2 regions of the Pseudoalteromonas sp. SR41-4 genome follow, and region 2 is predicted to be linked to the other one. Evidence: predicted binding sites of a transcription regulator. Region 2 holds the regulator's gene; the other holds the start of a gene.

Region 1 (15,731 bases), on a different contig from region 2:
ATTCTGACATTAGTAATGCAGATTGAATTGACTTTCGGTATAAAAATTGAACCTCAGGAATTGCTTGATCCAAAGACGAATTATGTGAGTGGATTTGTTGATATGGTTATGGCAAAGCAATAATTATGTTTGCAATTCGTATCACTAATAAGCAAGACAATGGCATTGGTCATTTAATGCGAATGAAACATTTGGCTTCTGCATTAAAACAGCATCAATTAGGTGTCCACATAATTCTTGATGATTTATGTAAGTTTAGCCAAACGCTGTATGCAGATTTTAAAGTGGCTGATGTTCATTGGCAAAATTATGAAGAGGACGCACTTTTAACAATTAATTATATGCATCAGAATAGTTTATCGCATTTAATAGTTGATAGTTATACTTTACCGCATGAATACGAGCAGTTGATAAAGAAATCCGGTTTTACCTTAACCGTTATTGATGATAACGAGCGACAACATACTTGCGATTTTTTGATTGATTATAAATGGGTAGGACCGAATACAAAGAGCCGTTATGAATCGCTAGTACCGACTGATTGCGTTCGTCTTTTAGGCCCGAATTATTGTATTTTAGATCCCACATATCGTACCGTTGAAAAGCACTCTTCGGAGTCAGATCTTCCCGTTCGAGTTTTATTTTCATTAGGTGGCGGTGGTGATCTTTTTATTCTAAAAAGAATCTTTGATGGATTACCAAGAGCCATTCAAGCAAATGTTCTTTTTGATATAGTGGTAGGTCCCTATGCAACGAATAAAGATACTATGTATGCTATTGGGCAAGAGTTTCCAAATATTAATATTTTAGAGAATGTAACTTGCCTGAAAGAGTATTATGAAAGAGCCTCACTTTTTGTGGGTGCATTAGGCACCTCTTTTTATGAATGTGCTGCGACTAAAACACCAGCGATTACTTTTTCTCTTGAGGATAACCAGACTAATGATATTGATATCTTGGAGTGGTTAGGTCACTACCTCCATATTAATGATGTTTCTATTGATGATTTTTTGCGATTAGGAGAGTTAATTGATATCGCTCTTAGTCAATTACCAAGATTACAATTGCTGGTAGCCAAAAGAAAAGTATCGGTTGATGGCGAGGGGGCACGGCGAATAGCTAAAGCTCTTGTCGGTGAGAAGATATCAACAAATTGTTTTGCTATTGCTGAGCAGCACTGCGAAGTAAAGACTGAATTAACAGATAATTTGGTTGTTTGCCAAGTTGATGATACCCATATAAATAGTTATTTATCGGCTAGAAACTTACCTAGCAATAGCGTGAGAATGACTGTGCAGAATGCTATTAAGCCATTGGAACATTATTTATGGTGGTTTAATCAATCACGTTTTAACTTTGTGATTACAGAGCGAGAAGGCAGTAGGCAATCTCAAAGTTTGTATATCTGGCATAATTTATATAAAGATAAGTATTTATATGGCGGCTGGTTTTCTTGTAATCAAGATCTTTCCTTGCCCATAGCTATGATCGCCTTACAATGGCAACTTGAGTTTTGTAAAGCGAGTCATCCCAATGCTATTTGGCTTGCGGTGATCCACAAAGACAACAAATTTGTAAATTTGCTAAATAGCTATATGGGATTTGTGGCAATACCAATACATTCAAAAGAATATAAAGTAACGCAACAGTTATTTCCTTTGGCCGATGAGCAGTTTAATTTTGTAATGTGGGACCCAAATGCACAATAAAAATATATACCAGCTTGTTCAATCACATACGGTTACTCAACCTGAGAAAATTGCGTGTATATATCAACAGACCCAAATTAACTACCAACAACTAATAAATAAGGTTGATTCTTTAGCTGCTGGCCTGACTCAGTTAGGAATTAAGCAAGGACATAAAGTTGCGTTATTTTGTCCAAATAACCTCGAGTTTACATATTGTTTATTAGCTGCGGCCAAACTGGGTATTGCGCTTGCGCCATTACCACTAACTCTTAAAGGACAGGCTTTATCAAAAGCGTTACAAGTAGCTGATTGCGAGTATGCTATAGCATGGATAAGTGTGGCTGAACAACTTGTTAATAATGATGTTTTAGCTACCGACAATATAATTACGATAGGTGGCAATAGTGATAACTTGATTGATTTGGTCAATGTAATGTCTGCATCCACGGCGCAATATGATGAGTTTCCAGTAGAAAATATCAATTTACCTTATATTCTTACCATGACTTCAGGTTCTACTGGTCAACCTAAGCCAATAGTATTTACTCAAGCGACTAAAATTGTTCGCGCATTTGATGCGACGGCTCAGTATTACCAATTAGATAAAAGCGATGTTGTGTTGGTTTCAACACCTTTATATCATTCACTTGCACAGCGCTCTTTACTGATGCCACTAATGTTGGGCGCAAGTGTAGTTATTTTACCCAAGTTCTCAGTTAATGCTTGGCTTGATGCAATCAATACTCATAAAATTAGTTTTTTATTTGCTGTTTCAAGTCAACTAAAGGCCTTGATCCCAGAGTTAGCAAAAGCGCAGTTAACAAGCTTGAAGTGTGTTGTATCATCTTCTGCAACGCTTGAAAGCGACGACAAAAAGTCACTGTTATTAGCCTTGAATTGCCGTTTCCATGAATGTTATGGGGCATCAGAAATGGGGGTGATCAGTGATTTTGATATAACCGAGCCGAATGTACCGATCAATAGTGTAGGTAAGCCTTTACCAAATCTGAAAATAAAGATATGTGATGCTGAACGTAATACTTTGTCTAATGGTAATATCGGTGAAATAGCTTGTCGCTCACCAACTGCGTTTGCACAATATTATAACTTACCAGAGCAAACTGCGCAGAGTTACGACAGTGATGGTTATTTTTTTACTGGTGACCTTGGTTATTTGGATGATGATAATTATCTTTATTATGTTGGTCGAACAAAAGAAGTTATTAAATCGGGCGGGATCAATGTTTACCCGAGCGATATTGAGTTGGTAACTAATTACTTACCTTGGATTTCTGAGTGTGCGGCTTTTGGAGTAAGTGATGATAAATTTGGAGAAGTCATTTTATTATCTTTTGTTTGTAATGATGCTGCGCCAGTGAATGCAAAAATGCAGTTGCAAATGCATTTATTCAAAGAACTTACTGACTATCAGCAACCGCGAATTTTGTTTGAGATGAAAAGACTGCCAAAAACCGAAATGGGTAAAATCCATAAACCGAGTATCAAGCAGGCATATCTAGAGAGTTGTAATTAAGCGTATTACACGCTTTCCCAGCCAAGTGTTTGTGTCGAACGTTTAGCAGCAGCAAATAACTTTAAGCCATCTGCGGCGTGTTCTAAACCAAATACGTATGGTTGGTTATTTTCTTGCCCTAGTTTAAAACATTGTAAATCTTCAGCGATGTCGCTGTATAAGTTTGCAAATGCTTCTACAAAACCAGTGGGGTGGCCTGGTTTCATGCGGTTATATCTAAATTGGTGGGCGTAGTCGCACTGACCCGCTCGGTCTAATATCTCTCGCCTACCATCATTAAAATTTAGTTCTAACTCATCGGGGTTGAGCTGTAACCATTTAGCACTTCCGGTATCTCCATACACTCTGATCTGTAAACCGTTACGATGACCAATAGCCGTTTTTGACATCCACATGCTGCCTTTGACGCCACTGGCATACTTTACTAGCATTTGTACGTCATCGACTAAATTAGCATATTGAGAGTGGTTACTAAATTCAGCTAATGTGTGAGTTGGTTCCTCACCCAATAAAAAGCTACTTAGGTGATGAAGGTGAACACCTAAATCTAAGCAAATGGTTGGTACTTCAGCATCTCGCAGACGCCACGCCTGCGGTTGTGATGTTTTTCCCGCGATATCGGGGGGGCGGCGAAAGCCTTCTTGCGGCATTTCTAAGTGAATTTTTTGAATTGTTCCCAGCTTTCCTGAATTTATTAAATGCTTTAACTCACGTACCATTGCATAGCCACTGTAGTTAAAAGTAACAGCTAAAAATTGTTTCTTTGGATCATAATAAGGGCGAAGAGTTGCAATTTCTCGTGGTCCACAAACCATCGCTTTTTCACAGATTACGGGTAATTTTTTTTCGAATAAATACTGTAAAACTTCTAAATGATGTGGTGTTGGAGTGAGCACTACAAAAGCATCAATGTGACCCTTTTCAGCTTCGACCATTTCTTTCCAATCTGCGTAAACACGTTCTGCTGGGATCCCCCAATGAATACCTGTAGCTTGATTATTTTCTTGATTACGACAAAAGGCACCGGCAACAACTTGAAATTTATGATCCATGTGAGCTGCGCAAAAGTGCACATAACCAACAGCTGACGTGTTACCCCCGCCAATAAAAGCAAGTTTGAAAGTCGGGTGAGTTTGTAACATAGTTGCCTCAAGGTTCATTAAATAATATGTTTATATCGTCAAAAAGGTTGAAAACTTTAATTTAAGATTTGCTGTAGAGTGTTCAGTACAAAATGCACTTCTTGCTCTTTCAACGATGGATGAAGAGGAAGGGTGATAGCACCTTGATAATATTTTTCAGCATTAGGGAAGTCACCAACCTTAAAGCCTAGAGTTTGATAGTATGGCTGTAAATGTATTGGAATATAATGAACGTGGCCAATGATCCCAGCTGCTCGAAGCTGAGTTACAGCGTTTTTATGACGAGTTGTATTGCTATTATTTAGTTGAATTATGTACAAGTGATAAGCGGAATAACAGGTATCAATTTGCTGTAATGGACGAACCAAATTTAAATCAAGATGTGTATCATATATTTTAGCAAGGTGATGTCGCTGCTTAACAAATTCGTCAACTTTACTTAGTTGGCTAAGCCCTAACGCTGCGTGTAAATCAGTCATACGATAATTAAAGCCAAGCTCGATTTGCTGATAGTACCAAGGTCCATGACTTGCATCGGTCATTTCACTTTCATCTGATGTGATCCCATGGCTTCTTAATCGTTTTAAACGCTTTGCTAAATTATCATCATTTGTAACCGCCATACCGCCTTCAGCTGACGTGATGATTTTCACAGGATGAAAGCTGAATACGCAAATATCTGAAAACTCACAATTACCAACAGGTTTATCTAAATATTTAGCACCAATGGCGTGAGAGGCATCTTCGATAATTTTAAAATCATATTTAGTAGCGAGCTGATGAATGGCTTGCATATCGCATGATTGACCCGCCAAGTGTACCGGTATGACAACTTTAGGTAAGCAGTTATTTTTTTCTGCTAGGATCAGCTTCTGCTCAAGTTCCTTAATCGACATGTTGCCAGTATCTAAGTCAATATCAACAAAGTCAATCTTAGCACCACAATAAAGTGCGCAATTACTTGATGCTACAAAAGAAATAGGAGATGTCCAGACTATATCGTTTTCTCCAACGCCTAATGCTAGGCATGCGATATGTAACGCCGATGTTGCACTATTTACTGCAATGCCATGCTTTACTTTACAGTAACTAGCAATGCCAGCTTCAAATGCAGGTACTTTAGGACCTTGCGTGAGCCAGTCAGATTGTAAAACATTGAGTACCGCATCAATATCTGCTTGGTCAATAGATTGCTTTCCATATGGGATCATAAAAGTGCCTGAATATTAAAAGCTGCTATTTCTTCTATTGTCAAAAAGTGGGGGTTACTTAAAGAACTATACTCAAACCCGACTTCAACTTTTTTACCGCGCTCATTTAATGCGTTTGTATCAAAACTATTGCTGCGACTACTAAATTTAATACCAGGTGCAATCACAAAATGATCATCAAATTCGTAGGTATCAAAACACAAATCAGAAGGGCACATCACCTCATGTAATTTTTCACCCGGGCGAATACCAATATTTTTTTGTGGCAGGTTTGGTGCCATAGCTGTTGCTAAATCTGTAATACGAATTGATGGGATCTTGGGAACAAAAATTTCTCCCCCTAACATCCTCTCAAAGTTAGTTAAAACAAAATCAACACCTTGTTGTAGGCTTATCCAAAAGCGGGTCATTTCTTCATGGGTGATAGGGATATGGTCGCGGCCTTGGTCAATAAACTTTTGGAAAATAGGCACTACTGAACCGCGCGAGCAGACTACATTACCGTAGCGAACAACTGAAAATGTGGTGCGATTACCACCGGCAATATTATTAGCGGCAACAAACAATTTATCGGATGCTAATTTTGTCGCACCATATAAATTAATTGGGTTGGCTGCTTTATCAGTAGAAAGCGCAATGACTTTTTCAACATTATTATCTAAGGCAGCATCAATGACATTTTCAGCACCATTGATGTTAGTTTTGATGCATTCCATCGGGTTATATTCTGCGGCAGGGACCTGTTTAAGAGCTGCAGCATGAATAACGTAATTTACTCCACGCATTGCACGGCGTAAGCGGTCTTTGTCGCGTACATCACCGATGAAGTAACGCATACATGGTTGATCAAAGTCTTGCTGCATTTCAAATTGTTTTAACTCATCACGAGAGAAAATAATTATTTTTTTTGGCTTGTATCGCTCAAGTAACGTTTTTACGTATTTTTTACCGAATGATCCGGTACCACCGGTAATTAAAATTGTTTTGTTATCGAACATAGTTTTACCCAAGTTATTTATCATTGGCGTAGTTATAGTAAAAAATTAAATACGCAAAAAGTGAAATTTAATACACTGCTCAGTACTTTACCTATTAACAGAGTAGGTTAGCAAGCACGATGCCAAGTTAATTTAATTAAACAATGGTACAAAGTGCAAAATTTGGCAAATTAAGCTATAATTTAACCAATCAGCGTGTCGGAGCCTGTTATGAAAATTCAATCACCAGCAACTAGTTTTTTAAACCAAACACAGCAAACCAGTAACAAGCTTGCAGAGCAACTTGCTACGGGTAAAAAAGTCAACTCTGCGGCAGATGATGCCGCTGCATTACAAATAATTAATAGATTAACCTCCCAGCAAGACGGTTACAGCCAAGCGGTGAATAATGCCTATGATGGTATTTCTTATTCGCAAGCGACCGAGTCAAACTTGTCGGGTGTCAACGATGCTGTCTCGCGTATTCGTGAATTATCTATCCAAGCAGGTAATGGGGCATTAAATGATAATGACCGTGCTGCTTTGCAAGAAGAAGTAGTGCAGTTACAAAGTCAAATTACAGAGACGTTTGAAAATGCTAATTTTGCAGGAAAACCTATGTTTGATGGTCAGTCGGTGTCGTTTCAAGTTGGTCCAGATGCGAATGCAAATCAAACGATTACTCCTTCGGACGGTAGTTTTGCATCAGTAATATCAACAATTGATATTTCTACTCAAGCAGGTGCTCAAGCTGCAATTGATATTAGTGACCAAGCGGCGGACGAAATTAACGCCCAGCGAGCTGAACTTGGTGCTTTTCAAAATACTTTGGCAAGTACCATTAAAGGCTTAGGAACTCAGCAAGAAAATATTGCCGCGAGCCAAAGTCGAATTCAAGATACCGATTATGCTCAGGCGGTTTCACAGCAAGTATCAAATGATATTTTAGCACAAGCGTCAGTTGCACTGCGTGGACAAGCCAACCAATCGGCTGAATCTATTTTAGGCTTGCTTTAATATTAAAGATACTGCGGTAATTCTTAAGTATTACTTGCAATTAGCTAAGCGTCTATTTTTTGGCATGGTTGTCAAAAAACTGCCGCTTAGTGCTTGCATCCCTGTCAAACTCGCTTACAATTTAAATTATTAATAGCTTGTAGTAACTGTGGTTCGCTAAATAATGATCTTGATCTTAGATAATAATAATAATCGTGCGATTGGTTTACATGCTGCGCTTACCTTTATTGGTGAGGCAGTGCAACTGCTTGATGATGCAAGCCTTGAACAAGAATGTGAAAAATACCAAAAGCAGTCATGTATGGTGATCCTCGGCGCATTACAAAGTTTAGATCATGAGAGCGTGATCAAGCGCCATCCAACAATACCATTTCTATTAATTGGTGAAACCCTTAAATCACTGTTGAGCATTGCCAATGTAGTTGGCCTTATCTGTGAACCTTTTAACCATGATGTAACGACTCAATTACTGCATGATTGCCAACAGTATCAACGGATGTTACCAAATGAGCATAAACACGCAAAACCGCACAAAACCTTTGATGGCTTAGTTGGTGAAACTGAAGCGGTTAAAGATGTACGCTTTTTAATTGAACAAGTTGCTAAAACGGACGCTAATGTATTAATTTTAGGCGAATCAGGTACTGGTAAAGAAGTGGTTGCTCGTAATGTTCATTTACTATCAAAACGTAATACAGGGCCATTTGTACCCGTTAACTGTGGGGCGATACCTGCGGAGCTGTTAGAAAGTGAGTTATTTGGTCATGAAAAAGGCGCGTTCACCGGTGCTATTTCAGCGCGCAAGGGCCGCTTTGAACTTGCCCAAGGTGGGACGCTTTTTTTAGATGAAATTGGCGATATGCCGCTGCAAATGCAAGTAAAGTTATTGCGAGTGTTACAAGAGCGCAGCTATGAGCGGGTTGGTGGTACAAAACCAATTCAAGCGGATGTGCGGGTGATTGCTGCAACACACCGTGATCTTGAAAAAATGATAGAGCAAGGAAGTTTCCGCGAAGATTTATATTATCGACTCAATGTTTTTCCTATCGAAAACCCATCACTTGCAGAACGTGCTGATGATATTCCATTATTATTAAAAGAGCTAATGCGCCGTATTAATGAGCAAAGTGGTACTACCGCTAAATTTACCGAGCGCGCAATTGATAGTTTAAAAGAGCATACATGGCCGGGTAATATTCGCGAGTTAGCGAACTTAGTTGAGCGTATGGTGATCATGTTACCAGATAAAGTGGTTGATATTCCCGATCTACCAGCAAAATATCGTTATATTGAAGTTGATGCTTATGAACCACAATATCCCGAAGAGCTTATGGAGCGTGATGCTTTCAATGATATTTTCAGTACTGGTTTTAGTGATTACGACGATGAGCCAGAAGTTGAAGCAATTCAGCCATCAGCAGACCTTTTACCCGACGAAGGGATTGAGCTAAAAGATTATTTAGCTGAGCTGGAAATTAGCCTGATCACTCAGGCCTTAGAGCGTTATGATTATGTCGTAGCGCGTGCTGCGGAGATCTTGGGTGTACGCCGCACAACCTTAGTTGAAAAAATGAAAAAATATAACCTATCACGAGATTAACAGCTAAGAGCAGGTTTTAGGTGTCAGGTAGCAGGTTTTAGGCAGAAATTAACCAAGTACGATGGTAATTACACCTTTAGAATGGGCTTCGTCATTACCCATAGGCGTTAAGCTTGCTGACGCGCTCACCATCTTTAATTCGGGGGGGGGCTGTAGTGAATAAATCACTAAAAACTTTTTGCACAAAGAGAAAACAATGAGGGTAAATGAGAAGAAAAAATGCCACGGGCTTCGAGCGACGAGCTTCGAATACCCTAAAATCTAATACCTTTATTTTTACCTCATAAGCGCAGCGTACTCTTAGCCTCTTTGTGAATAAGTCACTTAATTAACTTTTTACCACCAGGACACCGAGGCGCTACACGGAGCTGAAGGGCTAGGACCCTAATCCCTTCCTCTTGGAACTCGGAGTTCTCTGTGGTGGATCAATCATTTAAAGATCTTTTGCACAAAGAGAAGTGAATGAGAGCAAATAAGCAGATAAAAATATATATAAATCTTTCGCGGCTGAAGCCTGCTTATATGTGGGTTAAGCATTTGTAGGAAATGGCTTCAGCCATTAATTCCCAGACGCTAGATTTTAGGATCCTAGCGCCTAGTCACTTTTCTAGCTCTTACCACCTAGTATTTTTCAATAATCTCTGCTTTTCTAAAACAATCATTACTATGATCATTCACCATACCACAGGCCTGCATATGGGCGTACACTGTGGTTGGACCTAAAAACTTAAATCCCCGTTTTTTTAAATCTTTTGCAAATGCAGTTGAGGCCTCTGTAATTGCAGGGTAGTCACTAAGTTTATCTAACTCATTCACTAACGGCTTACCACCTACAAACTGCCATTGATAGTTACTGAAGCTGCCAAATTCTTGCTGAATTTCAATAAAACGTTTGGCGTTATTTATAGTTGCTACAATTTTTAAACGATTACGTATAATTGTTTCATCAAGCATTAATCGTTCAACATCGTGCTCGTTCATTTGTGCGACTTTTTCTACATCAAAATCCAAAAATGCACGACGATAGCCATCACGTTTCTTTAAAATCGTATACCAACTTAATCCTGCTTGTGCTGATTCCAGAGTAATAAATTCAAAAAGTGTTTGGTCATCATATACTGGGATCCCCCATTCATCATCGTGATAGGCAACATAGTCATCTTTACTGGTATCGAGCCAAGGGCAGCGACATAAATTTGTTGAATTCATAGTGTCTCCTTGCTTTGCTTATTTTAGTTTGTCATTTTTTTGTCGCGTTATTTATACGCTAAGCAAATGAAATTAATCAATATAATTGTTGGTACAATTTGTGCATTTAGCTAGTTAGATCCTGTAAACGAGAATGCATTATGGCCTTAGCTAATGTCTTAAAACCACAATTTATCACAGCGACCCAGTATAACCCATGCTTACTGCAAGAAGAGTACATTGGTGAGTTAAGTGAATTACGCCAGCAAGCCAGTTGGTTAAGTCATTTAGTAGATACAATGCCTGCGGGTGTTGTGGTGCTTGATGGTCGCGGTTTGATCGCTAAAGCTAATCAAATCGCAACAGACATGTTAGGGGAACCACTCGAAGGTGAAAAGTGGTTCAGTGTGATCCAGCGCTCGTTTCGGCCCCAACAAGATGATGGCCATGAAGTATCGCTAAAAGATGGACGCTTAATTAAGTTAGAAATAACGGCATTAGCGCCAGAGCCAGGGCAATTAATCTTAATGACTGACTTAACCGAAACGCGTCGTCTACAAACACGCGTTGCACATATGCAGCGTTTAAGTGCATTGGGTAAAATGGTGGCATCTTTGGCACATCAAGTGCGAACACCACTGTCTGCTGCGATTTTGTATGCCGCTAATTTAGGTTCAAAGCGGTTACCCGAAAGCTCTCGAGGCAATTTTCATACTAAGTTAATGTCGCGTTTAAAAGATCTCGAAACCCAAGTAAACGATATGTTGTTGTTCGCAAAAAGTGGCGATCAGCAAGTTGTTGAACATGTTTCCATGCAGCAATTATTAACTGAAGTGAAAACTGGCGCTGATGCTATGGTCGCACTTAATAATAGTGAACTTCAGGTCAGTTTACCTGAGCCTGATATCGAGATAATGGGCAATAAAACTGCGCTTGCCAGTGCCATTCAAAACCTTATTCACAATAGTATTCAAGTCATTGGCAGTAATGCACTCGTTCAATTAAGTGCGCAGCGGGATGCGAGTGACCCCGAGCTAGTGTGTATTACTGTAAGTGATAATGGCCCTGGGGTCGATTTAAGCTTACTTGATAAATTATTTGAACCATTTTTTACTACCCGAAGCCAAGGCACAGGTTTAGGCTTAGCGGTGGTTAGTTCAGTCGCAAATGCACACCAAGGACGAGTTGAAGTAACGAACAATGCTCAAGGCGGAGCCTGCTTTAGTTTACTGTTACCTATTTGTACAAAGTCAACATCGGCGGAGGCAATATGAACAACACGATTTTAGTGGTTGAAGATGATGCAGGGCTTCGTGAAGCCTTGATTGATACGCTTGAAATGTCTGGAATAGATTGCGTTGCGGCTGACAGTGCCGAGCAAGCTATGGTGCTACTTAAAAAAGACAGCTTTTCGCTGGTCGTGAGCGATGTGCAAATGGGCGCGATGAGTGGTCTTGATTTACTGCGCAGCATAAATCTTAATTACCCTGATCTACCGGTTTTAATGATGACAGCGTATGCGACTATTGATGATGCTGTTGAGGCTATGCGGTTAGGGGCAATTGACTATATGGCCAAACCGTTTGCGCCCGAAGTGCTACTTAATATGGTAAGCCGCTATCTACCTGAGCCGGAAAAAGAAACTGACGGGCCGATTGTCGCTGATCCGAGTAGTATTCAGCTATTAGAACTTGCAAGTCGGGTTGCTAAATCGGATGCTAGTGTGATGGTGCTTGGTCCTAGTGGCTCAGGTAAAGAAGTACTCGCACGGTTTATCCATGATAAATCAGATCGTGCAGAGCAGCCATTCGTCGCAATAAACTGTGCTGCGATCCCTGAAAATATGCTCGAAGCTACATTATTTGGCTACGAGAAAGGCGCGTTTACTGGTGCGATTCAAGCTTGTCCGGGTAAATTTGAGCAAGCACAAGGTGGCACAATTTTACTTGATGAAATCACTGAGATGGATTTAGGCCTACAAGCTAAGTTATTACGTGTATTACAAGAACGCGAAGTTGAACGTTTAGGTGGTCGCAAAACTATTAAGCTGGATGTGCGTATTTTGGCTACCAGTAACCGTGATTTAAAAGAGGCTGTGGCTAAGCACCAGTTTAGAGAAGATTTATATTATCGATTAAATGTATTTCCGTTGATGTGGCGTCCACTTTGTCAACGTCCAGGCGATATTGTCGTGTTGGCAAAGCATTTAATTGAACGTCATCTCAATAAAAGCAAAGAGCCTATCGCTGTACTTAGCGAACCGGCAGAGAAAAAATTATTAGCTCATACTTGGCCAGGTAATGTGCGTGAACTGGATAATGTGATCCAGCGTGCGCTGATATTACGCCACGGTGATATGATTGACGAAAGTGCTATTTTTATTGAAAATTTAACCCAGACTCCTCTAACTGCGGCTTTATCAGCAAGTTTAGTGCCGGCTAATTCAGCACCAGAAAGCACTACTTCGGCGGTTACAAGTTCACCAACTAATGATGCTTATTATGATCTGCAAGCGCCAGCAATAAAAGCCACAGCACAACGCAATCAGCTGCGTGAAGAATTACCAAGCTTGGATTCGGGAAGTTACAAAGATGAACTTAAAGATAAAGAGCATAGAATTATTTTAGAAACCCTAAATCGTTGTCAAGGCAAGCGTAAAGATGTAGCTGAAACATTAGGGATCAGCCCACGAACATTACGTTATAAATTGGCTCAAATGCGTGATTTGGGGATCACCTTACCTGCTTAAGCCTCTATAATTTTTGTTTTCCTTCACTATTTAATTTACGCTCAGCCTTGCTGGGCGTAAACTTGTCAAAACTCTGACAACTAAAATAAATCTTAAGATGATGATATTTATGGTTTTATTAGTTGGCATGCTTTGTGCTTTATTAAGTTATTAGTAAACTGCATCGTCAGAGACAATTATGAAAATTCAAAACAGCGCATTATTTCAAGAAATGCAATCTATGGCTCTCGAAGCTGGTCGTAGTAATCAAGTAAACAAATTACCGACGCAGGCGCAGCCTACTTCGAGCGCCCAATTTGGCGATTTGTTAAGTGATGCACTCAATACAGTGAATGGCCTTCAAGCTGATGCGAAACAAAAAGTCGTAGCGGTTGAAATGGGCGATCGAAATGTGTCATTAGCGGATGCAATGATCGCATCACAAAAATCGTCAGTTGCCTTTGAAGCTACGGTGCAAGTTCGTAACAAACTTGTAGAAGCCTATAAAGAAATCATGAACATGCCTGTTTAACTAGGTAGTGGAGAATTATTGTGGCGCAATCTAATCAATCAACAGATCTTGCTTTGGCCGGCGGCGGTATCGACCAAACTGATAATGACGATCAACAAGAACAAAAGTCAGGCTATTTAAGTGCATTAAACGGCGTTGATGTATTGCGTCAGGTTACTCTAATTATTGCATTAGCGATTTGTTTAGCGATTGCTATTTTTGTGATTATTTGGGCACGTCAACCAGATATGCGTCCACTTGGAAAAATGCCAACGGAAGAGCTAATTCAAACGCTCGACTTTTTAGATGCACAAAAAATTGACTATCAACTTGATGGCAATGTGGTTTCTGTTCCTGAAAATGAATATCAAAATATTAAATTGTTAATGACCCGCGAAGGTATTGAGCAAGCGCCGAACTCGGGTACTGATATTATCATGCAAGATATGGGTTTTGGTGTTAGTCAGCGTTTAGAGCGTGAACGTTTAAAGCATGGTCGTGAACAACAACTAGCGCGTACGATTGAGGAACTACAAAATGTCACGCGTGCTAAAGTATTATTGGCAATACCGAAAGAAAATGTTTTTGCTCGTCGTGAGAAAAAACCATCCGCAACAGTGGTATTAACTTTAAAACGTGGTCGTATGCTCGGTAGTGAAGAAGTGGACGCCATTGTTGATATTATTGGTTCAGCAGTGCAAGGTTTAGAGCCGTCACGAGTAACTGTAACAGACCAAAATGGCCGATTACTTAATTCAGGATCGCAAAGTGCGTTAGCTGCTCGCTCACGCAAAGAATACGATATTGAACGTAAACGTGAACAAGAATATCTAGATAAAATAGATGGTATCTTAATGCCAGTTATTGGTATGGGTAACTACACTGCACAAGTCGATTTAAGTATGGACTTTAGTGCGATTGAAGAAACTCAAAAACGCTACAACCCTGATTTACCGGCGGTACGCAGTGAAACCACCTTTGAAGAAAACAACATCGGCGGGTTAGCTATCGGTATTCCTGGCGCGCTGACAAATCAGCCTCCAACAGATTCAAATATTCCTGAAATTGCCGGTCAAGGTGGTGCAGGCTCTGGTTCATCACCCAGTCGCACTCACAAAGAAGCGACACGTAACTATGAACTTGATACTACTATCTCCCACACACGTCAGCAAAGTGGTGTTATTCGTCGAATTAGTGTGTCTGTGGCAGTCGATTATGTGGCAAAAGTGGGTGAAAATGGTGAAACGACTATGGAGCCTCGCTCAGTTGAAGCACTGTCAAATATTCGTCGTTTACTGCAAGGTGGTGTGGGTTTTGACTTACAGCGTGGTGATGCATTAGAAGTAGTGACAGTACCGTTTGTACGTGAACCGATGGACTTAGCTATTGAAGTGCCACTGTGGGAACAAAACTGGTTTATGAAAGTTGTGCGTTTAGTGCTTGGCGCATTGGTTATTATAGTGTTAATCATGGCGGTGGTTAAACCTATGCTGAAACGCTTGATTTACCCAGATGATACCCTTGAAGAGTATGATGATGATGCGCTTAGTTCTGGTGTAGATATTGGTGATAACACCCTAGATATGCTAAATAAAGATTTTGATTCTGCTTCGGTTGGCTTCTCAAGTGATGGTACACTACAGTTACCAGACCTACATGGCGATGAAGACTTATTAAAAGCTGTTCGTGCCTTAGTAGCAAATGAGCCAGAACTCTCCTCACAAGTTGTGAAAGCGTGGTTAACTGAAGATGACTGATCAAGAACAAAAACAACTGCCAGCAGCGTTTGATGTTGATAAATTAGACGGTGTAGATAAAGCCGCAATTTTATTGCTAAGCTTATCCGAAGAAGATGCAGCGCAAATATTAAAGCACCTTGAACCTAAACAGGTGCAAAAAGTGGGTATGGCAATGGCGGCGATAGATGATCTATCGCAAGCCAAAATCAGTGCCGTGCACAATTTATTTATAGAACAAATACAAAGCTTTAGTACGATTGGCTTCCAATCAGAAGATTTTATCAAAAAAGCGCTTACTGCGGCACTTGGTGAAGATAAAGCGGCAAGCCTGATAGATCAAATTGTTATGGGATCTGGTGCCAAGGGTCTTGATTCATTGAAATGGATGGACTC
Region 2 (15,731 bases):
GTGAGGCGCTTGATCAAGATGTTTACGACGGCGCTGCTTGGTCTGTTATATCACCGCTGTCAGCACAGTCAGTTAGTAATCGTAGTGCGTCAATTGATATTCCAGATTTTACCCGCGGGGCATGGCAAAGTGCCAAACCGCTAGCAATTGTAGGTTAAATGCTAAGAGTTGCGCGAGGCAAACTCGCGCATATTGTGTTTTGCGTCAGCAAGCTCAACGCCTACGGGTGTTAAGGTTTATCTCAGTGTTAAATTTTACTTTGGTGTCTAATTAATTATTTGTAGGCGAGTGGCTTGCCACCGCGTTTTTAAAATGTGGTGTGGTGTTTTACGTCAGCAAGCTTAACGCCTACGGGAGTTAAATTTTACTTTGATGTTTTAATTAATTACTTGTAGGCGGGTGGTTTGCCACCGCGTTTCAAAATGTGGAGTGGTGTTGGTGCGTCAGCAAGATCAACGCCTTCGGTGTTAAGGTTTATCTCAGTGTTAAATTTTACTTTGATGTGTAATTAATCACTTGTAGGCGAGTGGCTTGCCACCGCGTTTCAAAATGTGGCTCGGAGTTTTTGCGTCAGCAAGCTCAACGCCTACGGTGTTTTAATTTGCTGCGAGGGAGGCGTTACTGCTTACTAAACGGTAACTGCCTATAAATAGCGGGTGTTTATACCCAGACTGAATATAGGCAATTCATTACTACACTAAATGTAGTTTAGCGCATGATACTTTCTTTAAGATATTGAAATAGCTCTTTATAGCCTTTAGCTGGCTTTTCAATTTTTACTTCTTTTGCCGCATTACGCACCAATTGACGTAACTTTTGACGATCAATACTCGGGTACTGCTCAATGGTTTGATTGACTAAATCATCACCTTGGGCAATTAAATCATCGCGTAATTGCTCAATCTTTTTAATCATCACTTCGGCTTGATTATTTTTATTCAGCATTATGTCGATAATAGCGTTGATCTCTTCGATATTCTCAACGGTACGCAAAGTTTTTGCGATGTAATTTAAGTGACGACGATATGCATCACTTTTGTTACTGATTTTGTCTGCAACAACCATTGCCGCTTTTAAATCGTCATTTAAGGGTAAGCGCTCGCGCTGTTTTTTCCCCATTTTGGCAATTTCAGCACCTAACTGATGAAACTCTTGCGCTTCGCGCTTTAGCTCACTTTTTGATATATAGATAATTTCTTCTTCAATTTCAGCAGGCTTGCCTTTTTTCTTCGCCATGGGGTACTCATATGATAACGTTAACTGCAGTCATTATACCCAAACCACCTCAAGATGCGAGCGTCGTTGGAGTTAAAAGCGATTTAGGCAAGGCATTGATTGCAAGTAATAGTGGTTCTATTGTTAAAATCAATAACGCAGTATAAATCGCTTTTAAACCAACCCGTTGGGCGTTTCACAGGCACTTACTCTCATCGTTGTTACTTCTTAAAAGGGACTGCCATTCTTGCAAAGTAACGCCTTGATATTAAGCCCCTGTGAAACGCTGAATTCTGTATCTTGAGGTGGCTTGGGTATATACGTGATTCTTTTAATGATTAATATTAGCTGATGCAATGCAGTGAGTGTGTTAGCATTTAAGTATTATGATTGCGCATGCAAAACGCTCCAAGCTCAGGACTAAAAATATGAAAAGCCAACAGCAAGATCCTATTTATACACAAATTTCTCAAATAAAAGATGCCGTTGCAGAGGTTTTAGAACACGCGAAAAAACTCGGTGCTACTGGCGCTGAAGCGGCGATGTCGAGCACCTCAGGTTTATCAGTTAGTACCCGCATGGGTGAAGTCGAGACCATTGAATTTAATCAAGATGGTGGACTGGGGATCAGTGTGTATGTTGGTAATCACAAAGGCTCTGCGTCAACAGCTGATTTAAACCCCAAAACACTGCGTACAGTGGTAGAGAAAGCCATTGATATCGCCAAGTTTACCTCAGATGATCCACATAATGGCGTAGCCGATAAAGACCTACTTGAATTTGCTCCGCTTGATTTGGATTTATACCACCCGTGGGATGTCAGCCCTGAGCAGGGCATTGAACTGTGTCATGCTGCAGAGCAAGCGGCGCTTAATGCCGATGCGCGTATTGTTAATTCAGATGGCGCCAGTTTTTCATCGCATCAAGGTTTACGCGTATATGGTAATAGCCATGGTCTAATCACAGGTTACCCGCGTACTCGCCACAGCATTAGTACTATGGTGATTGGTAAAGATGGTGAGCAAATGCAGCGAGATTCAGCTTATACCGTAGCGCGAGACCAAGCTGGTTTGAAAGATGCTGCGGCAGTAGGTTTAGAGGCTGCGAGTGAAACTCTTGCTAAGCTCAATAGCAAAAAATTAGGTACCATGAAAGTCCCAGTTGTTTTTCGTGCAGATATCGCTAATTCATTGTTTGGTCACTTGGTGTCTGCAATAGGTGGTGGTGCGCTGTATCGTAAATCGAGCTTTTTGTTGGATAGCCTTGGCACGCAAGTATTTAATAAGTGCGTTAATATTTCAGAGCGCCCGCATATTTTAAAAGGTTTAGCGTCTTCACCATTCGATAGTGAAGGGGTAAAAACTATCGACCGTGAAATCATTCAAGGTGGTGATCTGCAAACTTACTTATTAGCGAGCTACGCAGCCCGAAAAATGAATATGACACCTACCGGTCATGCTGGTGGTATTCATAACTGGTTAGTAGAACAAACTCATGCTGACTTAGCTGCGTTGTTAAAAACGATGGGCACTGGTTTATTGGTCACTGAATTAATGGGCCAAGGCGTTAATACCGTAACCGGTGATTACTCGCGTGGTGCTGCCGGTTTTTGGGTTGAGAATGGTGAAATACAATATCCTGTAAGCGAAATTACCATCGCTGGTAAACTGCAAGATATGTTTAAAGGCATCAGCGGTATAGGTGGTGACATAGAGCGTCGTGGTGGAATTCAAACCGGTTCGGTATTGATTGAACAAATGCAGATTGCGGGAAGTTAGGTTAAAGCTTTAAGTCTTAAGCTATAAGTTTTAATTTGCGTAGGCGCGGCATTATACCGCGCTGTTTTATTTAGACGTTAGATGGAGCTAGTCTCTGCCTTTAGCCTTTAACCTAGTACCTTTCAATTATTAAATCTTTTATAAAAAACACTTTACCTCAACGTTGCTTGAGGTTTTATTGTGGCTTTAATTACTTAAATAAAGGAATTTAATTATGTATTTAGAGCATGTAAATTTGGTAGTCGATGATGTTGAAGCTATGCTGCACTTTTATAAGGCGGCTTTTCCGTACTGGTCTATAAGAAGTCAAGGCGAAGGGGAGTGGTACGGTAAACCACGAAAATGGTTACACTTTGGCGATGATTTTCAGTATTTAGCATTGAGTGATCATGGTGAACAACATAACCGTGACTTAACCGGACATCAAGTTGGCTTAGCGCACTTTGCTTATGTTACGAATAATATTGCTGCAGTAATTTCGCGTTTAGAAAGCGCTGGTTACAGTATTGATAAGCCTGGTGCGGTAAATCCATTTCGTAAAAATGTGTATTTTATTGACCCCGCAGGGTTTGAAGTAGAGTTTGTTGAATATTTAAGTGATATTCCTAGTGAGCGTAATAATGATTTATAACATTAGTTTCGCGTCAGCAAGCTCAACGCCTACGGGTGTTAACGTTAATCTCAGTGTTTAATTATTCACTTGTAGGCGAGTGGCTTGCCACCGCGATATTCAATATTATTTCGGTGTTTTTGCGTTAGCAAGCTTAACGCCTACGGGTGTTAACGTTAATCTCAGTGTTTAATTACTCACTGTAGGCGAGTGGGTTGCCACCGCGTTTCAAAATGTGGCGTGGTGTTTTCGCGTCAGCAAGCTTAACGCCTACGGGTGTTAACGTTAATCTCAGTGTTTAATTACTCACTTGTAGGCGAGTGGCTTGCCACCGCGATATTCAATATTGTTTCGGTGTTTTTGCGTCAGCAAGCTTAACGCCTACGGGTGTTAAGCTTTAACTGTGTTTTATCCATTAATGTTTATTGATATCTTGCCAACTGGTTTTAAGGCTGTTGGCGAATGAGACAAACTTTTCTTTAATGGTGCGCTTAATTTTAATTTCCACAGAGCCCAGAATAACTTTTCCTTCGATAGTAATGGTTGGCCCTTGGTGTTTATTCAGTGACACTGATTTGTTTTCAACACTACCAATAATACTGAACAGTTTTGATACAACATTGACGTGTTCTGGCACATAAATTTCATCATTGCCTAGTAAGCAATTGACATGGATGGTGATATTTTGATGCTGAAATATGGCGTCAGTGAAATCAAGTTCAATAGATCCAAGTAAGTTCGTCAGGTGGATTTCTTTTGGTACTACCCATTGCCCACTGCGCTCGTTTGATCCTAAGATACTTCGCAAGTGCAATGTTTCATCGCTGCTTTTATTACTATAGTTTGGGCTAAACTGCGCACGTTTTTCCCACTGGTAATTACTATCGGTTGTTAATTCTAGGTCACTTACCAAATCAATTAAGCTTTGGTTATCTTTCGCAGCCATTGCCTGATCTAATCGACGCTCAAAAGCATCAGCTGAAATAACAGCATGACTGTAGTTATATATTAATTGATCAATAACTTGTTCACGCACTTGCTCAATTGGGCGATCTTCTAATTTTACAGTCATGATGTATTCCTTATAAGTGATGCTGTTGGTGTATTTTACGATTGTCAGTACTGCAATAGTTAAAGCAAAGCTTAGGCCATTTATTAATTAGCTTAGTAATCAATAATTTAAATTTATTTTCGTTAGGTGCGTTTGTTATATTAACGACAGATTAACGAATAATGCTATTAAATGGTTAATTTTGCAACGACCAGAATAAATTACCGAGCAGTCTGTAAATAATTACCAAGACTAAAGCTAGTGCTATATGAAATTAAGTTTAAGCGATTGATTTTAAATGTTTTAAAAGTTGGCTTGATGTTCGCATTAATCATATTGTCTTTAATCAAAAGGAGAAAGATTATGAAAACATTTAACAAATCTATTATTGCAGCGTTAGTTCTTGGTACAACCGCTATGGGTGCTCAAGCAAATAGCTGGGAAAATGAAAGTAAAGATGCTTGGATTGATGGTAAGGCAGAAACGGTTCTGTTAATGAACACTAACTTAAACAACTTTGACATTAACACTGATGTAAATAATGGCAAGGTTGTACTAACTGGTAAGGTTGAAAGTGAGCTTGATAAAGAGTTAGCGGAAGAGCTTATCTTAAGTCTAGATGGTGTAACTGATGTTGATAACGAGCTAACGGTCGTTAAAAACACGGATACAAAAAGCAAGAAGATGAAATCAGATAGCACAGAAAGTGATTTAACGGATGCTAAAATTACTACCGTGATTACAACACGCTATTTATTTAATTCTGAAGTAGGCGGTACGGATATTGACGTAGATACCGATAAAGGTGTGGTAACGCTAAATGGTACTGTTGGTTCGGATGCTGAAAAACAGCTAGCGGTGAAAATTGCTAAGAATGCTGAAGATGTTCGCGATGTAGTTGATAATTTAACTATTGTAGCTGAATAATCTATAAGCAACGAATGCCCAGTTATGCTGGGCTTTCTTATACAAATTTCAGGGAGTGAGAGTCATGGATTTAATACGAATTATATTTTCAGTGCTTATTCCACCACTTGGTGTATTTTTACAAGTTGGTTTAGGTGCTCAATTTTGGATTAATATTTTGTTAACATTACTAGGGTATATTCCTGGTCTAATACATGCAATTTATATAATCGCACGTCGTTAGAGTCACAGTTTAAATATAACAAGGATGAACAGCCAATAGATGGCAAGGAGTAACATTATGGATAACGTATTAAGGAAAAACCAACAAGGGATCGTAAAAAGCGCAAAGCCACTTTGGACGGCACAACAATGGAAGGAGCTAATGAATAGCGCATCAAGGAGCGAAGTCAAAGCAGCAAGGAATGGGCTTTAAATATCAGAGTATATAAATATCAAATACTAGAAGGATTTTGCTAGGATGTTATATATCAAAATTATAAGTGCATGTTGTTATTTTAATTAAGAACATCCACTTATAACCTTCCCCAAGAATGTTTAACCTCTCATTTTATTATAGTCATAGGTGTTTTTGCGTCAGCAAGCTTAACGCCTACGGGTGTTACCGTTAATCTCAGTGTTAAATCACTTGTAGGCGAGTGGCTTGCCACCGCGATATTAAATATTGTATCGGTGTTTGTGCGTCAGCAAGCTCAACGCCTAATGGTGTTAACGTTAATCTCAGTGTTTAATTACTCACTGTAGGCGAGTGGCTTGCCACCGCGTTTTGAAATGTGCTCTGGTATTGGTGCGTCAGCAAGCTTAACGCCTACGGGTGTTAACGTTTATCTCGGTGTTAAATCACTTGTAGGCGAGTGGCTTGCCACTGCGTTTTAAATGTGGCTCGGAGTTTGTGCGTCAGCAAGCTCAACGCCTACGGGAGTTAAATTTTACTTTGATGTTTATTACTTACTTGTAGGCGAGTGGCTTGCCACCGCGTTTTAAATGTGGCTCGGAGTTTGTGCGTCAGCAAGCTCAACGCCTACGGGTGTTAACGTTAGTCTCAGTGTTTAATTACTCACTGTAGGCGAGTGGCTTGCCACTGCGTTTTAAATGTGGCTCGGAGTTTGTGCGTCAGTAAGCTTAACGCCTACGGGTGTTAACGTTTATCTCGGTGTTAAATCACTTGTAGGCGAGTGGCTTGCCGCCGCGAAAAGATTAAAGGTGCTAGGAAGACAAAGGTACTAGGTGCTAGGGAAGTGACTAGGACCTAGAGCCTAAAACCTAGCTCCGATGTTTAAAGCGTAGGCGGTGCTTTATGCCGCGCGGTTGATAACATTCATGGCTAAAGCCATTTCCTACATTACGATGTAAACCTAGAACCTCTATTTCTATCTACACCAACAACCATGTCGCAGTGCCTAGGAAGGCGAATATACCTACAATATCGGTTACGGTTGTCAGTACCACGCTGCCAGCTAATGCAGGATCAATTTTCATTTTTTTCAATAGCAGCGGAATACTGGCACCGGCGATACCTGCGGCTACTAAGTTCATAAACATGGCAAAGGCGAGTACGCCGCCAAGCTTAAAGTCCCATTGCCAAATAGCAACAACACCGGCAATTAAAATAGACCAAACAATTCCGTTTATTGCGCCGATTGCAAGCTCTTTGATCAGTAAAAAGCGTTGGTTAGTTTGGTTGATATGACCCACTGCAATACCACGTATTACGAGTGTTAATGTTTGGCTGCCCGCAACACCACCCATGGATGGCACTATACCGTTGAGTACTGCTAGAATAGGTAAAATTGCTAAAGTGTTTTCAAAGAAGCTTGCCACAATCGCAGCAAGTAGCGCGGTTAACAAGTTAACGCCAAGCCAAATTGAGCGCTTTTTCGAACTTTTTAACACCGGAGCAAAGGTATCTTCTTCATCATCAAGACCAGCTAGGCTTAATAAGCTATGCTCGGCGTCTTCACGGATAACGTCAACGATATCATCGATGGTGATACGGCCAAGTAGGTGGTCATTATCATCAACCACTGGGGCTGATATCCAGTTATGACGTTCAAACAGTTGTGCTACATCGGTTTCATCCATCGAAATGAGGATAGATTCACAATCTTCATCCATTAAGTCGCGAATGATTTTATCTGGCGAGTTAGTCAACAAGGTCGTTAACGACATGGCACCTATAAAGCAGTTATGTTTATCAACAACATAAAGATCATCGGTACCTTCTGGTAGCTCACCACGTAAACGTAAGTAGCGCAGTACTACGTCGATAGTGACATCAGGGCGGATGGTCACTGTATCGGTGTTCATCAGCGCGCCAGCAGAGCGCTCTTGATAAGAGAGTGCTTGAGTTGCACGTTCTCGATCTTGGCTGTCCATGGCACTAACAACGTCTTTGTAGACGGTATCAGGTAGGCTACGTAGTACTTCCCCTAGATCATCGTGACTCATGTCCTCAGTTGCCGCAGCGATGTGCTTCGGCTCCATTTGGGCAATGATCCCTAAACGAACATCTTCTGATAGTTCTTCAAGTACGTCACCTTGTACATCTGGATCAACCAGTTGCCATAATAAGGTACGAATCTTATGCGGGGATGACTCGAGTAATAATGCGGTGTCACACGGAGCTGTTTTTGCCAACATACGCCTTACTTGAACAAATTGACCACTGTTAAGTGACTTGGTCACTTGTTTTAGTTGTTGTAGTGGGTAATCTTGTTCAAAAGCTTCTGGCATTGGCGTCCTTAAAAAATTAATACACTTGATAGGTAGGGTAACTGTTGTCGATAATTAACGCGCTTGGTCTGTTTAATTAACGACTTTATTCAGTTTAACGCAATTTAGTGGTACTGACTACGAGCTATTCTTGTTCGTTAAAGCGTTGTGCGATCAACTCACCAATTGCTGCAAGAGCAGGTTCAGCGTCCGGGCCCTCACATACAACTTTAACTTCTTTGCCTTGGCTACTTTCTAATAGCATTAAGCCCAGTACGCTGTCGCCTGCGGCTTGTTTGTCATCTTGATGAAGTGTGATGCTGGCATCAAACTGCACAGCTAATTGCGCTAATACGCTGGCTGCGCGAGCATGTAAACCGAGTTTGTTTTTTATTAAAAATGTATCTTCTAAGCGCATCAACATTCCTTACTGTAAACGTGAGTTGTTATTCTTGTTCACGATGGCGAATTTTCACATTACTGTGGCTCATCGAGAAGCTTTCACCTATAGTTTGCGCTAGATAAACTGAGCGATGTTGACCACCGGTGCAACCAATAGCAATTGTTAAGTAACTGCGGTTATTACGTTCTAAGTGCGGTAACCAAGTTTGTACAAAGGTTTGGATCTGCCAAGTGAATTTTTGCACGATACTGTGACTGGCTAAATAATCTTTTACTGGTTGATCCAGGCCTGTGAGCGGTTTTAACTCAGGCTCCCAGTGTGGATTAGGTAAAAAACGTGCATCAAATACATAATCGGCTTCTTTTGGAATACCATGCTTAAAACCAAATGATTCAAAGGTGATGATTAGTTTTTTATCTTTTTTCCCTAAAATCTTTTCACGGATTGACTCAGCAAGCTGGTGGACACTGAGATCTGTGGTATCAAGCATGAAATCAGCACGAGTAGTTAATACATCAAGCAACACTTTTTCTTGCTTGATGGCTAAATCCAGTGGCAAAGAGTCCAAAGATAATGGGTGTAAGCGGCGGGTTTCAGAAAAGCGTTTGATCAGGGTTTGATCATCACTGTCTAAATAAAATAGCGTCGGATTTGCAAAACCAGGCAAGTATTCAAGAATGTCGTTAAATTCTTCCTGCTCTTTCGGTAAATTACGAACATCGATACTGACGGCTATTTTGTCGTAATTATCAGAGACACTGCGTACTAATGACGGTAATAAGTTAACTGGAATATTATCTACACAATAATAGCCAAGATCTTCTACTACACGTAAAGCAACAGATTTACCTGAGCCAGAACGCCCACTGATGATGATTAACTCCATGTAAATTCTCCTTCATTTAATACCAATTTTATTAAAAACATGCTCATTCTTGCTTGTTAAATAACCCACTAACTTTGTTTAAAATTATTTATATAGAACAACTATATCTCATAATTTCCACCTTGTTCTAGAGCTATTTTCCTGTTGCAATAATTACTCTCTAATTCAATACAATACAATTGGTATGACTACGATTGAGCTGCAATTACATGATACAAATCTTGGTCTGTTTTTGCGCTACGTAGTTGTTTACAAAAATCTTTGTTATTGAGTTTATCAGCAATTGTGGCTAACGTCTTCAAATGAAGTTGGCTGTCACCATCTGGTACGATGAGGGCTACAAATATATCAACTGGGCGATTATCAATCGCATCAAAATCAACCGGTGATTCACTCACTAAAATTATTGCTAGCGGGTTTTCAACACCACTCATACGGCCATGAGGGATAGCAATACCACGACCAATACCGGTACTACCTAGTTTTTCTCTCGATAGTAGTGCGTTGAGGATTTCTTGTTGTGATAGCTGAGGGAGTTGTTCATGAGCCAATTGGCTTATAAATTCAATGATCCGTTTTTTGCTATTAAAAAGGACCGCAGCTTTACTGCAGTCCTGACAAATAAGTGAGCTTAATTTCATAGTGTTAGTGTCGAGCGTGCTTCTCTTTGTGTTTAATTACTTGACGATCAAGTTTATCGATTAGTCCGTCAATAGCTGCATACATGTCTTGGTGCTCAGTCGAGGCAAATAATTCAGCGCCACTGACATGTAATGTGGCCTCTGCTTTTTGGCTTAGTTTTTCTACATCAAGAATAACATGGACATTATTGATATGATCAAAATGCCTTTCAAGCTTGGCAAACTTATTGTTTACATAGTCTCTTAATGAATCAGTAATTTCTACGTGACGACCAGTTAAATTTAGTTGCATAAGCATTTTCCTCTTGTGATTTTACGCCTTAAATCAAACTTTTACGTTGATTTGACGGTGGAATAGCCAGCGACTCGCGGTATTTTGCAATAGTCCGTCTAGCTACTTTGATACCTTGCTCTGCCAATATATCTGCAATCTTACTATCACTCAATGGTTTCGCTGAGTTTTCTGCACTGATCAATTTTCTGATCAATGCTCGAATAGCTGTCGAAGAGCATTCGCCGCCGTTCTCAGTGCTTACATGACTTGAGAAAAAATACTTTAACTCAAAAATACCACGGGGGGTATGCATGTACTTTTGTGTCGTTACGCGAGAGATTGTTGATTCGTGCATCTCAACCATTTCAGCAACGTCGTTTAGTACCATAGGTCGCATTGCTTCAGGGCCATGCTCAAAGAATCCCTGCTGTTGTTTTACAATGCAGTTAGTTACTTTGAGTAACGTCTCGTTACGACTTTCTAGGCTTTTAATAAACCATTTAGCTTCTTGCAAATGCGAACGTATAAATTGGCTGTCAGTGCTTGATTTTACTGAGCGTGACATTGCCGCATATTGGCTGTTCACTCTAATTTTTGGCATGCTGTCTGGATTAAGTTCAACCACCCAGCGACCTTTAATTTTTTTCACCGAAACATCAGGTATAACATACTCTGACTCTTCGCGTACTATAGTATCCGCAGGCTTTGGGTTAAGGCTGTGGATCAATGTCATTACTTCTTTCAGCTCATCTTCTTTAAGCTTAGTCTTTTTCATCAAAGTGCGATAGTCACGACTAGCTAATAAATCGATATGATCAGTTAAAATCATTTTAGTCTCGCTAATCCAAGGAGTTGCAGGATCAAATTGATTTAATTGAATACATAAACATTCTTGTAGGCTGCGCGCAGCAATACCAACAGGGTCAAATAACTGAATGCGTTTTAACACTGCTTGCACTTCGTCTAGTTCGATTTCTTCTTCGTTATTACCTTGATTTAAGCTCTCTGCGATGTCTTCGCAGCTCAAGGTTAAAATACCTGAATCGTCAACAGCTTCAACAATCGCAATGGCAATAGCTTCATCGGTTGGACTAAAAGGTGTGAGCTGTAATTGCCACATCAGATATTCGTGCAGGGTTTCAGTTGAAGCACCTTGATAAATTGACTCATCTTCAGGCATTGGGCCGGATGACGTATTTGGCGCAGCACTCATGTATTCGTCCCAGGTGACGTCCATAGCCATTTCGTCACTTAAAGTCTCTTTGCTTAATGCTTCGCTACTTTCTTGTTCATATTCGCTGGGCTTGTCGTCTGCTGATGCACTAACAGTTAAGTCATCGTTGTCTTGTTTTTGTTCGTTTTTACCAGCCGTGTCGTCTGAATATTCATGCTCTTCTAGCTCTAACAATGGATTGCTGTCGAGTGCTTCTTGAATTTCTTGCTGGAGATCCAATGTACTGAGTTGCAATAAGCGAATTGCTTGTTGCAGCTGTGGTGTCATTGTAAGTTGCTGGCCCATGCGCAGCTGGAGTGATTGCCTCATGTATCTCTAACAATCCTTTTATTGTTATCATCGTTAAGTCTAGCAGATACTTAGCCGAGCGTGGCTTTATAGCCTAAATTGCTCGCCCAGGTAAACATCGCGGACTGTTTGGTCGGCAAGTACATGCTCAGGGGTACCTGATGCAATTAACTCCCCATGAGAAACTATGTAGGCTTTTTCACAAACATCAAGGGTTTCTCGTACATTGTGGTCGGTAATAAGTACGCCAATACCACGGTTTTTAAGGTGTTCAATAATCTTCTTTATATCTAACACTGAAATAGGATCAACGCCAGCAAAAGGCTCATCAAGTAAGATAAATTTTGGATTTGCGGCTAAAGCGCGTGCAATTTCAACTCGACGACGTTCACCACCAGATAATGCCATACCTTGGCTGTCGCGAATATGTTGAATGCTAAACTCATCAAGTAAGCTGTCTAGTGCTTCTTCTCTGGCTTGTTTATTCAGCTCTTTACGAGTTTCTAAAATAGCCATCAGGTTTTGATAAACAGTTAACTTACGAAAGATGGATGATTCTTGTGGTAAGTAGCCAATCCCTAACCGTGCGCGACTGTGCATTGGCAGTAAAGTGATGTCATTATCATCAATACTTATTTTACCTTTGTCGCTAGGTACTAAACCCACAATCATATAAAAAGTGGTGGTTTTACCTGCGCCATTAGGACCCAGTAAGCCAACAATGCTGCCTGCGCTAACTTCTAAACCCACGCTTTTTACAACTTGGCGACCTTTATAGCTTTTTGCTAAAAATTCAGCTTTTAATATACTCATGGCTGCCCTTTAGGTTTGTCTTTTTTACTGTCAACAGGTACCAAAATAGTGTGTACGCGATCGTTTGAGCTTGCGCCTTTTTCAGCACTGATCAGCTGTTGGTCCATATCATAGGTAATGCTTTTGGCATTAATTTTTTGACCTGCTTGAGTGACTTGTGCATTACCAATTAACGTTAAATAGCGCTTGGCGACATCGTAACGGACTTCATCAGCACTGGCGCTCATTATTGTGCCATCAGTTTGTTTTTCTTCAAAGTAAGCAGGGTTACCAGTTGCAACAAGCAATTGTTTGTTATTGCCTAAATCTTCGCGCTTATGGACTTCAAGTCGATCCGCTTTGATACGGCGGTTACCATGAATGATTTCAACATTTTTTTCAAAAATACCGATATTATCTTTCAGTTGGGCAAGCTGCTTTTCAGCACTGATAGAGACTTGATCCGCAGGTGGTGCCGTATTTTCAGCAAAGCTTGCAAAGGCAATGAATAAGCTTGGTATCACAAGCAAGTGAGCAAATTTATTGGTCATAATATATGGTTCGCGTATGGTTAATTAGTTCTACCACTTCGGCTTTTAAGTCGGCATGGAGGCCGCGCCCAGTGATCTTTAAATTTGGTCCGATTAATTCAACTGGTTGTTCTGAACTCATGGTTTGTAGTTCAATATCAACCTGAATATTATCTGCGTTTATATGTTCAATCATGGCATTATTGGTCAGGTTTTTAGCAACCACATTACCTTCTAAAATTAATTGATGATTTTCATATAGGGTGGCTTCATCGGCATTAATTTGCCACGTTTGCTGTTGATTATAGAGTGTAAAAATAGGTTGTTCAAAGTAAGTAAACCCTAACTGTTGGTAAAGTTCCATTTTTGCAGCTGTTACTTTGTGGCTAATTTTACCTTGTTCATCAAACGCGGTTTGTTTTAATGCCACCGCAGTATAATCAGGTTTTGCTATTATATCTTCTTGGTTTTGTTTTATGGCAGTGCTTTGATAAAAATACGGATACCACAGCCATACCATACAGCCGACAAATAATACGCATAATATTAAACGCGCACTATTCATGAGCTTGTGCCTTCGCTAGTTAATGATTTACCATTTTCGAGCATTAATAAATCAGTGAGTTCACGCACCGCTCCAAAACCACCAGGGAGCATGGTTGTATAATGTGAAACTCGCTTGATCAAGGGGTGAGCATCATTTACTGCCACCGCAAAACCAACTAATTCCATTACCGGCAAGTCAGGCCCGTCATCGCCTATGTAAGCGATTTGTTCATCGCTTAACTGCAATTTATCTTTGAGCTGTTGATAAGCTTGCAACTTGTTTTCTTGACCTTGGTAAATATGCGGTACTGTCAGGCTAGTCATCCGTTGCTGAACTATCTGTGAATGACGACCGGTGATCACGGCAACTTCAAAACCGCTATTGATCAGTGCTTTGATACCAAAACCATCTTTAGTATTAAACGCTTTGAGTTCTTCACCTTGATTGCCAAGATAAATGCGGCCATCTGAAAACACCCCGTCGATATCACAGATCAGGAGTTTGATTTTTTGTGCTCGCTCGCTCGCATCATCTGAAAGTGGCTGATATAAGTCAGCAAACTGCATTATAAAACTCCTGCTTTGAGCAAATCTTGCATATTAAGAGCACCAATAGGGTGGTGTTTATCATCAACTACAATTAAGCCATTGATACGCTTATTCTCCATAATATTGAGTGCCTCGGCGGCAAGCATATCTGCAGTTGCTGTAGTGCAAGAGCGGGTCATGACAGTGCTGATCAAAGTACTGTGAATATCCATTCGTTGCTCTAAAATTCGGCGTAAATCACCGTCAGTAAAAAGCCCTGCAAGTTGCCCTGTGTCGTCAACAATGGCCGTCATACCTAAGCCCTTGGCCGACATTTCGATTAATGCATCTTTGATACATTGCTTGTCATTGATCATAGGCGTTGCTGGGCCACTGTGCATAATATCTTTTAAACACAATAGTAAACGTTTGCCTAAGCTTCCCCCTGGATGCGATAGCGCAAAGTCATCGGCAGTAAAGCCTCGGGTTTCTAACAGAGCAACGGCTATTGCATCACCCATCGCAAGCGTTGCAGTCGTGCTCGCAGTCGGGGCGAGTCCTAATGGGCAGGCCTCTTGACTTACTTTGATGCATACATGAGCATCAGCCCAATTTGCCATTGATGATTCAGGGTTACCTGTCATGGCGATCATTTTTGCGCCAATACGTTTAATAACCGGAATAATATTCAGTACTTCGCTGGTTTCGCCTGAGTTAGAAATAAGCATAACCACGTCATCACGAGTGATCATCCCTAAATCACCATGACTTGCCTCACCCGGATGGACAAAAAACGCAGGCGTGCCAGTGCTTGCCAGTGTTGCAGCAATTTTATTACCAATATGCCCAGATTTCCCCATACCGACTACTATGATCCTTCCGTGACATTGATACATCAATTGGCAAGCTTGATTAAAGTTTTCGTCTAGATATTGGGTTATATCAAGCAGTGCTTGGCGCTCTATTTCTAGCACCCGCTTACCTTGTTCAATAAAATTTAACTGCGTCATTGTGTTATCCATTTTGTGGGTAGCATTAAGCAACTTGGCTAAAAATATAACTCTGATATGCTAAAAATGCGACCAATAACAGGCCACCTTCAACTCTATTAATGCGCCTTGTACCTTTAAAGCTCAAGGACATAGCTATAAGGGCTATGGTGGCACCAATCATAATTAAGGCATCACGGTTTGCAGCTGAAGGGTCAATAATTGAAGGGTTGATAATCCCAGCCAGTGGCAACACAGCTAAAATGTTAAAGATATTTGAGCCAACAATATTACCCAGTGCTAAATCATCTTCGTTTTTTAATACCC

The links. Region 2 encodes sigma-54, which starts transcription at its own class of promoters, with help from an activator protein. Its sites were predicted from a motif close to GTTGGCACGNNNNTNGNNT; they were not measured.
Region 1: the regulator sigma-54 is predicted to act here: its motif matches at 10,469-10,487, upstream of H5180_RS11985 (PAS domain-containing sensor histidine kinase).

What each region holds. Positions count from the first base shown of each region.
Region 1 is NZ_JACJEI010000013.1:35,960-51,690, forward strand. Features, by position in the region: gene H5180_RS11940 (acyl carrier protein) at 1-123, shown strand, start outside; gene H5180_RS11945 (hypothetical protein) at 126-1,709, shown strand; gene H5180_RS11950 (class I adenylate-forming enzyme family protein) at 1,699-3,225, shown strand; gene H5180_RS11955 (Gfo/Idh/MocA family oxidoreductase) at 3,231-4,385, opposite strand; gene pseC (UDP-4-amino-4,6-dideoxy-N-acetyl-beta-L-altrosamine transaminase) at 4,424-5,578, opposite strand; gene pseB (UDP-N-acetylglucosamine 4,6-dehydratase (inverting)) at 5,575-6,576, opposite strand; gene H5180_RS11970 (flagellin) at 6,787-7,572, shown strand; gene H5180_RS11975 (sigma-54 dependent transcriptional regulator) at 7,736-9,172, shown strand; gene H5180_RS11980 (DNA-3-methyladenine glycosylase I) at 9,794-10,381, opposite strand; gene H5180_RS11985 (PAS domain-containing sensor histidine kinase) at 10,522-11,634, shown strand; gene H5180_RS11990 (sigma-54 dependent transcriptional regulator) at 11,631-13,109, shown strand; gene fliE (flagellar hook-basal body complex protein FliE) at 13,288-13,620, shown strand; gene fliF (flagellar basal-body MS-ring/collar protein FliF) at 13,641-15,356, shown strand; gene fliG (flagellar motor switch protein FliG) at 15,349-15,731, shown strand, end outside.
Region 2 is NZ_JACJEI010000039.1:11,325-27,055, reverse strand. Features, by position in the region: gene H5180_RS21055 (Gfo/Idh/MocA family protein) at 1-158, shown strand, start outside; gene yjgA (ribosome biogenesis factor YjgA) at 709-1,236, opposite strand; gene H5180_RS23680 (hypothetical protein) at 1,248-1,382, shown strand; gene pmbA (metalloprotease PmbA) at 1,644-2,993, shown strand; gene H5180_RS21040 (VOC family protein) at 3,208-3,624, shown strand; gene H5180_RS21035 (LiaF domain-containing protein) at 4,019-4,675, opposite strand; gene H5180_RS21030 (BON domain-containing protein) at 5,018-5,581, shown strand; gene H5180_RS21025 (YqaE/Pmp3 family membrane protein) at 5,646-5,804, shown strand; gene H5180_RS23675 (hypothetical protein) at 5,862-5,996, shown strand; gene H5180_RS23670 (hypothetical protein) at 6,335-6,457, shown strand; gene mgtE (magnesium transporter) at 6,956-8,314, opposite strand; gene H5180_RS21015 (HPr family phosphocarrier protein) at 8,439-8,711, opposite strand; gene rapZ (RNase adapter RapZ) at 8,740-9,582, opposite strand; gene ptsN (PTS IIA-like nitrogen regulatory protein PtsN) at 9,771-10,223, opposite strand; gene hpf (ribosome hibernation promoting factor) at 10,228-10,515, opposite strand; gene H5180_RS20995 (RNA polymerase factor sigma-54) at 10,544-12,040, opposite strand; gene lptB (LPS export ABC transporter ATP-binding protein) at 12,107-12,832, opposite strand; gene lptA (lipopolysaccharide transport periplasmic protein LptA) at 12,829-13,362, opposite strand; gene lptC (LPS export ABC transporter periplasmic protein LptC) at 13,352-13,906, opposite strand; gene kdsC (3-deoxy-manno-octulosonate-8-phosphatase KdsC) at 13,903-14,454, opposite strand; gene H5180_RS20970 (KpsF/GutQ family sugar-phosphate isomerase) at 14,454-15,425, opposite strand; gene H5180_RS20965 (calcium/sodium antiporter) at 15,451-15,731, opposite strand, start outside.